Regions from separate parts of the Agrobacterium sp. DSM 25558 genome, predicted to be linked through region 1. Evidence: predicted binding sites of a transcription regulator. Region 1 holds the regulator's gene; the other holds the start of a gene.

Region 1 (4,767 bases):
CCGTCACGAAGGCGGGCAGAGTTGGTCACGAACAGATCGTCACCAACCAGCTGAACCTTGGAGCCGATCTTGTCCGTCAGGTACTTCCAGCCATCCCAATCGTCTTCGGCCATGCCGTCTTCGATGGAAATGATTGGGTACTTGCCCGCCAGTTCAGCGAGGTAATCCGCCATGGCTTCCGGCTCGAGCGTGCGGCCCTCGCCTTCCATCTCGTACTTGCCGTTCTTGAAGAACTCGGTCGAAGCGCAATCGAGAGCAAGCGCAACGTCGTCGCCTGGCTTGTAACCGGCCTTTTCGACGGACTTCATGATGAAGTCGAGAGCCTCAGGCGCGCTCTTCAGGCCTGGTGCAAAGCCACCCTCATCACCCACATTGGTGTTGAAGCCCTGTGCCGACAGTTCCTTTTTCAGAACGTGGAAGATTTCAGCGCCGATACGGACCGCGTCACGGATGTTTTCCGCGCCAACCGGCATGATCATGAATTCCTGGAAGTCGATCGGGTTGTCGGCATGCGCGCCGCCATTGATGATGTTCATCATCGGAACAGGCAGCAGATGCGCGTTTGGACCACCGACATAACGGTAAAGCGGCAAGCCAGTCGTTTCGGCAGCAGCCTTGGCAACAGCCAGGGAAACGCCGAGGATGGCGTTGGCACCCAGGCGGGACTTGTTTGGTGTGCCGTCAAGCTCGATCAGGGTCTGGTCGACATGAATCTGGCTCTCGGCATCGAACCCGCCCAGCGCGTCGAAGATTTCGGTGTTGACAGCTTCAACTGCCTTTTCAACGCCCTTACCGAGGTAGCGCTTGCCACCATCACGCAGTTCTACGGCTTCGTGCGCGCCTGTCGATGCGCCCGATGGAACTGCTGCACGACCGAAAGAGCCGTCTTCCAGGTAGACATCGACTTCAACAGTCGGATTGCCACGGCTGTCGAGAATTTCGCGTGCGATGATATCGGTAATGGCTGTCATGATCTCTCCCTTGGGATTGGAACAGGATTTTTCAGTTGCCTGTCTTAGAGTGCATACCGAAAACTGTGAAGCGCTTTTCGAATGATCGGCGCGATAAACAGGGCGACGGAATAGCGACTCGATGTGAATTTCTTCAGTCGCTGTAGACGACGCGCAAGAAATTACAATGACGGTGCCCGTTTCAGGCACCGCTTTTCAATAAAAGCCGATTAAGGCCAAAACCCGTCACGCAGATTTGGCGATGTCGTCAAAAGCGAGCAGCTTTTCCAGAAGCTTCGGCATGTCCTTCAGGTGAACCATGTTCGGACCATCCGATGGCGCGTTATCCGGGTCCTCATGTGTTTCCACGAAAAGACCCGCGATGCCAACGGCAACAGCAGCACGCGACAATGTTTCCACGAATTCGCGCTGACCGCCCGTCGAACCGCCCTGCCCACCCGGCTGCTGCACGGAGTGGGTAGCATCGAAAACAACCGGTGCGCCCAGAGATGCCATGATCGGCAGGGAGCGCATATCAGACACCAGCGTATTGTAACCGAAGGACGCACCGCGTTCGCACAGCAGCACATTCGGGTTACCGCTGTCGTTCAGCTTCGCCAGAACGTTCTTCATATCCCACGGCGCCAGAAACTGGCCCTTTTTGACATTGATGACGCGACCAGTCTTGGCAGCAGCCACCAGTAGATCCGTCTGACGGCTGAGAAACGCCGGAATTTGCAGAATATCAATCACCGGCGCAACGATGCCGCACTGTTCTTCCGTGTGAATGTCCGACAGAACCGGAAAGCCGAACTGCGCCTTCAACTCGGCAAAAATCTCCAATGCCTTGTCGATACCGATGCCCCGCTGGCCGGAAAGGGACGTGCGGTTGGCTTTATCGTAAGAAGACTTGTAAACCAGCCCGATACCCAGCTTGCCACACAGCTCTGACAACGTTTCCGCAATCATGAATGCGTGGTCGCGGCTTTCCATCTGGCAAGGTCCGGCGATCAGCGAAAAGCGTTCTGTATTGGAAAAGGAAACCGCTTTGGAGCCCTGCCCCGCAACGACTTTCAGATTGTTCGTTACACTCATCGTCTTTCCTTGCAATAAAGCGGGCGATTTCAATGGTGCAGACCATCGAGATATTCCCTTATCGTTTGTTGGCCACGCATTTAGCAGCAAGGCGGCCCAGAGTCACGGTATAGGTCCGCGTAAGACCATCTGGTGTTGCTGATTTACGCATCAACAGATGCTTAAATGAATTTCACCGAATTTTAAGGGATTGCAGAACACATATGGAACATATAGTGTTCGTTCTGTATTTGTTTCGCGAATCTTCGCCTCTAATTCCAAGGGTGTTCCTTCATGCTCACGCGCAAACAGCAGGAATTGCTTCTGTTCATTCATGAAAGAATGAAAGAGTCCGGCGTGCCGCCATCTTTCGATGAAATGAAAGATGCACTCGATCTTGCTTCAAAATCAGGTATCCATCGGTTGATCACCGCACTTGAGGAGCGCGGCTTCATTCGCCGGCTACCGAATCGGGCGCGCGCTTTGGAAGTCATCAAGCTTCCCGAATCCTATTCGCCACAAGCCAAGCCTCAACGCGGGTTTTCACCCAGCGTTATCGAGGGTAGCCTGGGCAAAGCAAAGGTGGCTGAACAGCCGCCCCGTCCCGCAGCGTCCAACGACAGCGCACCCAATTCTGTTAGCGTCCCAGTTATGGGCCGGATAGCTGCGGGTGTGCCGATTTCCGCAATTCAAAACAACACCCATGACGTTGTCGTTCCGATGGATATGTTGGGTTCGGGCGAGCACTACGCTCTGGAAGTCAAAGGCGATTCGATGATCGAAGCCGGGATTTTCGATGGTGATACGGTCATTATTCGCGATGGAAGCACTGCAAATCCGGGCGATATCATTGTGGCTCTGGTCGATGACGAGGAAGCAACGCTGAAGCGCTTCCGCCGAAAAGGCGCTTCCATTGCGCTGGAGGCTGCAAACCCTGCCTATGAGACGCGAATTTTCGGACCGGACAGAGTGAAAATTCAAGGCAAGCTGGTCGGTTTGATCCGCCGTTATCATTAATATGTTGCGGGCATGCGTTGTCATGCCCGCTACTCAAATTGTATTTTGATGGTCATAATATTCCCTGCCAGCCTGTCTGAAATATCAATTTAAGACCACAAAAAATCACGGCAGTTAGGCTACAAAACCTATATTCATTAGTCGGGTCACGAAATCCACTAATTGGTGTATCTCAATCTCGTTGCATCTGAGAATCACTACGTCGCTGTGTGCCTCGCGCTCGTCTTATCGAAGATCGAACGAACAGTTACCAACGTTGGCGTACCTAAATGTTGTTTTCGGGTAGGTCCGTCCGCGGCCATCAAATAGTTTGATGAGCATTATCACTCCGGCGGCCTGTATCCGGTCTATTGCGTGCCGTATTGATGGACGATAATGGGGAACATTGACATGTATGATCTTTACATAGCCAACAAGAATTACTCTTCATGGTCCCTGCGGCCATGGGTTTTGATGCGAACCTTGGAGATTTCGTTCAACGAAAAACTCGTACAGTTTGGCACGTCGAACCACGATTTCACGCGCTTCTCTCCGTCGGGAAAGGTGCCCTGCCTCGTAGAAAATGACCTGACCGTATGGGACAGCCTCGCCATCGCTGAATATCTGGCAGAGCGCCATGATGGTGTGTGGGCAAGTGATGCCAAAGCGCGGGCGTGGTCGCGCTCGGCGACTGCCGAGATGCATTCTGGTTTTCAGGCGTTGCGCAACGAACACCCAATGAGCGTCGGTTTGCGCATACGGCCATCGTCCATCAGCGAGCCCCTGCAGAGGGACATATCTCGAATAGACGCGCTCTGGCAGGACGGCTTGGCAGCTTTTGGTGGTCCGTTTCTGGCAGGGAAAAACTTCACCGCTATAGATGCGTTCTACTGCCCCGTTGCATTCCGGTTCCAGACCTACTCTACACCTCTGTCGGTGGAGGCCGAAGCCTACAAAAACCGCCTGCTTTCCCTTTCCGCCATGCAGGAATGGCAGGGTGCTGCTTTGCTGGAAACGTGGCGAGATGCGGGTCACGAGGCTGAGGCGCGGGCCGTGGGAGAATGGACAGCGGATCTGCGCGCGAAATAGCAAATGGCGGCAGCCACACGCTATGGGTCCAGCGCCAACATATTTTCGATATGCGCAGGCAACTCGGGATCGAAGTCCTCGCTGCGCCAATCATAACTGCGGTGCATGGTCCATGATCGATCCTGACCCTGCATTGCAACCTTCGCCCGTAGAACGGCGTCGCCTTTACGGCCAAGCCAGACTTCCATGGAGCCGGTACGTCGTAATGTCTCCTGACTGATCAGGATCGCACCGGACCGACAGGCGGCGAAGGGCACTCTGCGTGTCGTCACCACTAGGTCGGCAACGTCGCATGCCGTTCCCGTCAGCGCAGTGTTGGAAATAACCGCTACAGTTACGCCCTTCTGCGACTTAGCCACACACCACATATCTTTGCGGCAGGTGAATATATCCGTGGCACCGGTTGCTGCTCGCATCTCCTCGGCAGCCCGCGACTTTTCGATATCGGTCAAACCCGCCGTGCGGGCTTGAGAGCTAACCGCTTCCTCTGCATCATCACCAGCAGGTGACGTGACACGATCGAGCATTTTGGGGGCGACGTGATGCGCGGGTAAAGGCACGGCTCTTTGCCATTGCTCGTAAACGAAGCCGGAGGCGCGTTGTTTGGTGGAGGCAACCGCGTCTGCGGATGTCAGCGCGACCAGCGAACCATCCTCAT
Region 2 (4,767 bases), on a different contig from region 1:
AGACCGCAATGCCTGCAAATGCTGGTTTGCGGGAGATAGAGTTGCCAAAGGCGAAGTTCAGGATAAAGACGTATGCGGGTTCATCAGTATATTTTCGGCAAAGACGGCGGCGCGGAAAAGTTCTTCGTGCATCTCGTTGGTGCTCTGGCCCGGCGCGGCGTGGAGCAGACGGCGGTCATGCGTTGGAACCGCCGTTGGCGCGAAGATGTCGAGGTTCATGCCAAAGTCATCCAGAGCAACTTTCGTAACCTGTCGATCGATCGCATATTGCTTCCAATGAAGGTCTTGTCGATTGCCAAGCGTGACAAGGCGGATGCGATCATCTCCTGGTCGACGCGTGGCGCACGTCTGATGCCGGATTACAAGGGCGGCATCAAGCTGTCTCGGCTTGGCGACTACCCCACTCATCTCGGCTATTTCAAGAACACAGATATTTTGGTGTGCAACACGCCGGGTATTGGCGACCATGTGCGCAAACTCGGCTGGACGCGCGGTGTGGAGGTGATCTCCAACTTCACCGATACCACAACGGTCGCGCCGGTATCGCGGGCGTCCGTCAATACGCCCGAAGGTGTGCCGCTCGTCGTGACCATGGGGCGCTTTGTCAAGCGCAAGCGTTTCCATCTTCTCATCGAGGCCGTTGCGGCTGTGCCCGATGCCTATCTCTGGATTGTTGGTGATGGTGAGGAGCGTGAAGCGCTCGAGGCCGTCACCCGTGAGCACAAGATGGAGGAAAGAGTACGCTTTCTCGGCTGGCAAAAGGATACGAGGCCTTACGTCGCTGCGGCCGATATTTTCGTGATGCCTTCCAGTCACGAGCCGCTTGGCAATGTGATCTTTGAGGCATGGGCGCAAAACCGTGCGGTTATCTCGTCCCGTTCGGAAGGGCCTTCGTGGTTCATGCGTGACGGTGACAACGGACTGCTCGTCGATATCGACGATGTTGCCGGATACACGCGCGCCATCAACCAGTTGATCGCCGATCCCGCTCTTGCAGCAAGACTTGGCGAGAACGGTCGTGCGACGCTGGTCGGTCAGTTCTCTGAAGAGGCCGTGGCCAACGCTTACATTGATCTGTTCAAGCGGAAGCCGTAAGCGCCGCGTAAACCTTGCCGATATTTTCGGCTTCACCGTCTATCGTGAAGTTTTCCGTGACATGTGAGCGGGCAAGACCGCTTGCATGATCGCGTTTCGCCATGTCTTCCATCCACATCGCAACGGTGCGAACCATGGCATCGAGGTCGCCCCGGCTGATGATTTCACCTGTCTGAGGCTCTGCAATCAATTCCGGAAACGCGCCGACGTCAGTGGCCACAACCGGCACACCGGTTGCCATGGCCTCGAGCGGCGTCAGGCCAAAGCCTTCCCAGCGTTGCGGGGCGATGAACAGGTCGAGGGTGCGGTACCAGTCATTGATGTTGGTATGTTCACCAACGAAGAGGATGCGGTCCGCAAGCCCTGCGGCGCGGACTTTGTCTTTCAGGCCATTTTCAAACTCCACATGCGGACCGGTGGCGCGTCCTGCAATGATGGCAGACCATTCGGGTCGTTGCGGCAGCACGGCAATCATGGTGTCGACAAATAGGTCGGTGCCTTTCTGGTGGCGCACCCGGCCGAAGCAACCAGCATATTTTTGATGAGCATCCAGACCGAGGAGCCGTCTCGACAAGGCCTTATCGGCGGCAGGCGAAAAGCGCTCCGTATCGATGCCATGCATGATGACGGTGCTCGGCACCTCCAGATAGGTTGCCGTTTTGCCGTTGGTGGCGATGACCGCATCCATGCGGGAAATCAGGAACTTGGTCCAGCCACTGTGCTTGCGTTGCGACGCTGATGTGAACACCAGTTTCAGCTTCATACGCAAGATATCGCGCATCACGATACCCGGCAGCATCTCTATGTTGCGCCGCGCATGCCACACGCGCGGTTTATTGTCCGGCCCCAATTTCCAAAGCTGCCACAGATCGCGAAAGCGAACATGTGGCAGGCTGTCGGGCAAACCCGGTCCGATGGCCGCCACATCTTGCCCCTGCCTGTTTTGCACGGGCAGAAGCTGAATAATGGTGGATGTTACGCCGGAAAGCCTGCGCTTGAAATTCGGCGCAAGCACCCGGACGTTAGCCAAGTCAATGTAAGGCAAAATCGGATTCTCGGGGGAAGGGAGCTTTCGATCAGCCCCAGTTGATGGAGAGGATTTCGTAGCCGCGTGAGCCGCCGGGTGCATGCACCTCGATGCTGTCGCCCACTTCCTTGCCGATCAGCGCACGCGCGATAGGCGAGGAGATGGAGATACGGCCCTGCTTTACGTCTGCTTCCTGGTCGCCGACGATCTGATAGGTCTTCTGCTCGTTGGAATCCTCATCCACAAGCTTGATCGTGGCACCGAATTTAATCGTCGTGCCGGACATTTTCGAGAGGTCGATAACCTCGGCACGCGCCGTCAAATCTTCAAGCTCGGCAACGCGGCCTTCATTGTGGCTCTGCGCTTCCTTGGCGGCATGGTACTCGGCATTTTCGGACAGGTCGCCATGGGCGCGCGCTTCTGCAATCGCCTCGATAATCCGCGGGCGTTCTTCCTGCTGACGAAAGCGCAGTTCTTCCTGCAACTTGACGAATCCACCCTGAGTCATTGGTACTTTTTCTACCATTTTTTCTTCCTTCGCATTCAACCCGCGGCACCCGCAGACACAAAAAGAAACAGGTTCCGGAGCAAAACTACGGAACCATGTCAAAATCACAATTTGAGCGACTATATCAGAAGACCGCACCAAAATGCCAGATAATTTGAAATCGTCATTTCCGTGTAAAACTCATTGGGGAGATTTGCGCAGAGATTGACAGTTTTTGCAAGAACATATAGTGAACATACTATGAAAAAGTCTATAAAAGAGCGTCTGGCAGTTCTCTCCGATGCGGCAAAGTATGATGCGTCATGCGCCTCCAGCGGCACGACGAAGCGTAACTCGTCCGCAACGGGAGGGCTGGGTTCGACGGAAGGGTCGGGCATTTGCCATGCCTATGCACCGGATGGACGCTGCATTTCGCTGCTGAAGATTCTGCTCACCAACTTCTGCATTTACGACTGTGCCTATTGCATCAATCGCTCCTCCAGCAATGTCGAGCGGGCGCGTTTTACGGTGGAAGAGGTGGTGTGGCTGACGCTGGAATTTTACCGGCGAAATTATATTGAAGGATTATTCCTATCATCCGGCATCATTCGCTCCTCCGATCACACGATGGAGGAACTGGTGCGGGTGGCGAGAGAGTTGCGGGTGACCCATGGTTTCCGCGGCTATATCCACCTCAAGTCTATTCCCGAAGCCTCTGCTCGTCTGGTGGAAGAGGCAGGGCTTTATGCTGACCGTCTATCGATCAATATCGAGTTGCCGACGGATAGCGGTATCGGTCAGTTTGCGCCGGAAAAGCACCCCATCAATATCCGCAAATCGATGGCCGATATCCGTCTGAAGATAGAGGAAGCAGGCGAGCCGACGATCCAGACGAAACGGGTCAGAAAATTTGCGCCTGCTGGACAAAGCACCCAGATGATCGTCGGTGCCGATGGTGCCAATGATACGACTATCCTGTCCACTAGCGCGCGCCTTTATGGCAGCTATGGTTTGCGCCGCGTCTACTATTCCGCGTTCAGCCCGATCCCGGATTCGTCAAAAAATCTGCCGCTCATCAAACCGCCCTTGATGCGTGAGCATCGGCTGTATCAGGCCGATTGGCTCTATCGATTCTATGGTTTCGATATCGATGAAATTGCCTCTACGCAGAAGGATGGCATGCTGGATCTGGATATCGACCCAAAGCTTGCCTGGGCATTGGCAAACCGTCAGCAGTTTCCCGTTGATGTGAACAAGGCGGATCGCGAGACGTTGCTGCGCGTGCCGGGCTTTGGCACGAAGACGGTGAAATCCATTCTGTCGTCGCGCCGCTTTCGACAATTGCGGCTGGAAGATATTGCCCGTTTTGGCGTTTCCCTGAAAAAGGTCAAAGCCTTCGTGGTGGCAGGCGGATGGTCACCGGGCAAATTGACGGAGCGGCCCGATTTGCGCGACATGTTTGCGCCGCAGCCTGAACAATTGTCGTTGCTGTAATGTATAGAGTCTCACTGGAGGGGCGGGGGGATTTTACCGAGTGGCGGGATGCGGCCCGCATTTTCCTGTCGGCCAATGTTGCTCCGCATGAGATCGAGTGGCGGTTTCAAGGTGAGGAAACCGGTCTCTTCGGGTTCGAAGAAGGAGATAGTCTCCCAAAGATCGGCGGTTCCGCTAGCGTGAATGTGCCCGCGGCCTTCATGCCGTTTGCCCAAACTATCATTTGCCACAGTGATCCAACACGCTTTGCTCTACTCTATCGCCTCTTGTGGCGTCTGGCGCAGGACAGGGCGCTGCTGGAGTTCAAGTCTGATCCTGACGTGGCCGAGGCGCGAAAGATGGAGAAGTCCGTTCGTCGTGACAGTCACAAGATGACGGCCTTCGTTCGGTTCAAGGAGGTGCCTTTGCCGCAGGACGTCGTTGGGCGACGACGTTTTATCGCGTGGTTCGAGCCTGACCATTTCATCGTTGAACGCAAGGCAGCGTTTTTCCAGCGACGCTTTACCGATATGGACTGGTTGATCGTTACCCCAAAGGGCTCGGCGCGCTGGGATGGTGAAACGATGCAGACGTCGAGGGCGGCGGCGGAAAAGCCGGATATTTCAGACGACACGGACGAGCTGTGGCGTACCTATTATGCCAATATCTTCAATCCTGCGCGGCT

The links. Region 1 encodes LexA, which represses DNA repair genes until DNA is damaged. Its sites were predicted from a motif close to TGTTCNNNNTGTGTTCNG; they were not measured.
Region 2: a site for LexA is predicted at 2,849-2,866, ahead of DSM25558_RS18875 (putative DNA modification/repair radical SAM protein). Genes of this name have one in related genera too.

The regions. Positions count from the first base shown of each region.
Region 1 is NZ_FMUD01000001.1:209,190-213,956, forward strand. Features, by position in the region: gene eno (phosphopyruvate hydratase) at 1-971, opposite strand, end outside; gene kdsA (3-deoxy-8-phosphooctulonate synthase) at 1,197-2,045, opposite strand; gene lexA (transcriptional repressor LexA) at 2,319-3,041, shown strand; gene DSM25558_RS01110 (glutathione S-transferase family protein) at 3,432-4,109, shown strand; gene DSM25558_RS01115 (ComEC/Rec2 family competence protein) at 4,130-4,767, opposite strand, start outside.
Region 2 is NZ_FMUD01000024.1:31,097-35,863, reverse strand. Features, by position in the region: gene DSM25558_RS18890 (glycosyltransferase) at 73-1,095, shown strand; gene DSM25558_RS18885 (glycosyltransferase family 4 protein) at 1,079-2,140, opposite strand; gene greA (transcription elongation factor GreA) at 2,172-2,648, opposite strand; gene DSM25558_RS18875 (putative DNA modification/repair radical SAM protein) at 2,871-4,103, shown strand; gene DSM25558_RS18870 (UdgX family uracil-DNA binding protein) at 4,103-4,767, shown strand, end outside.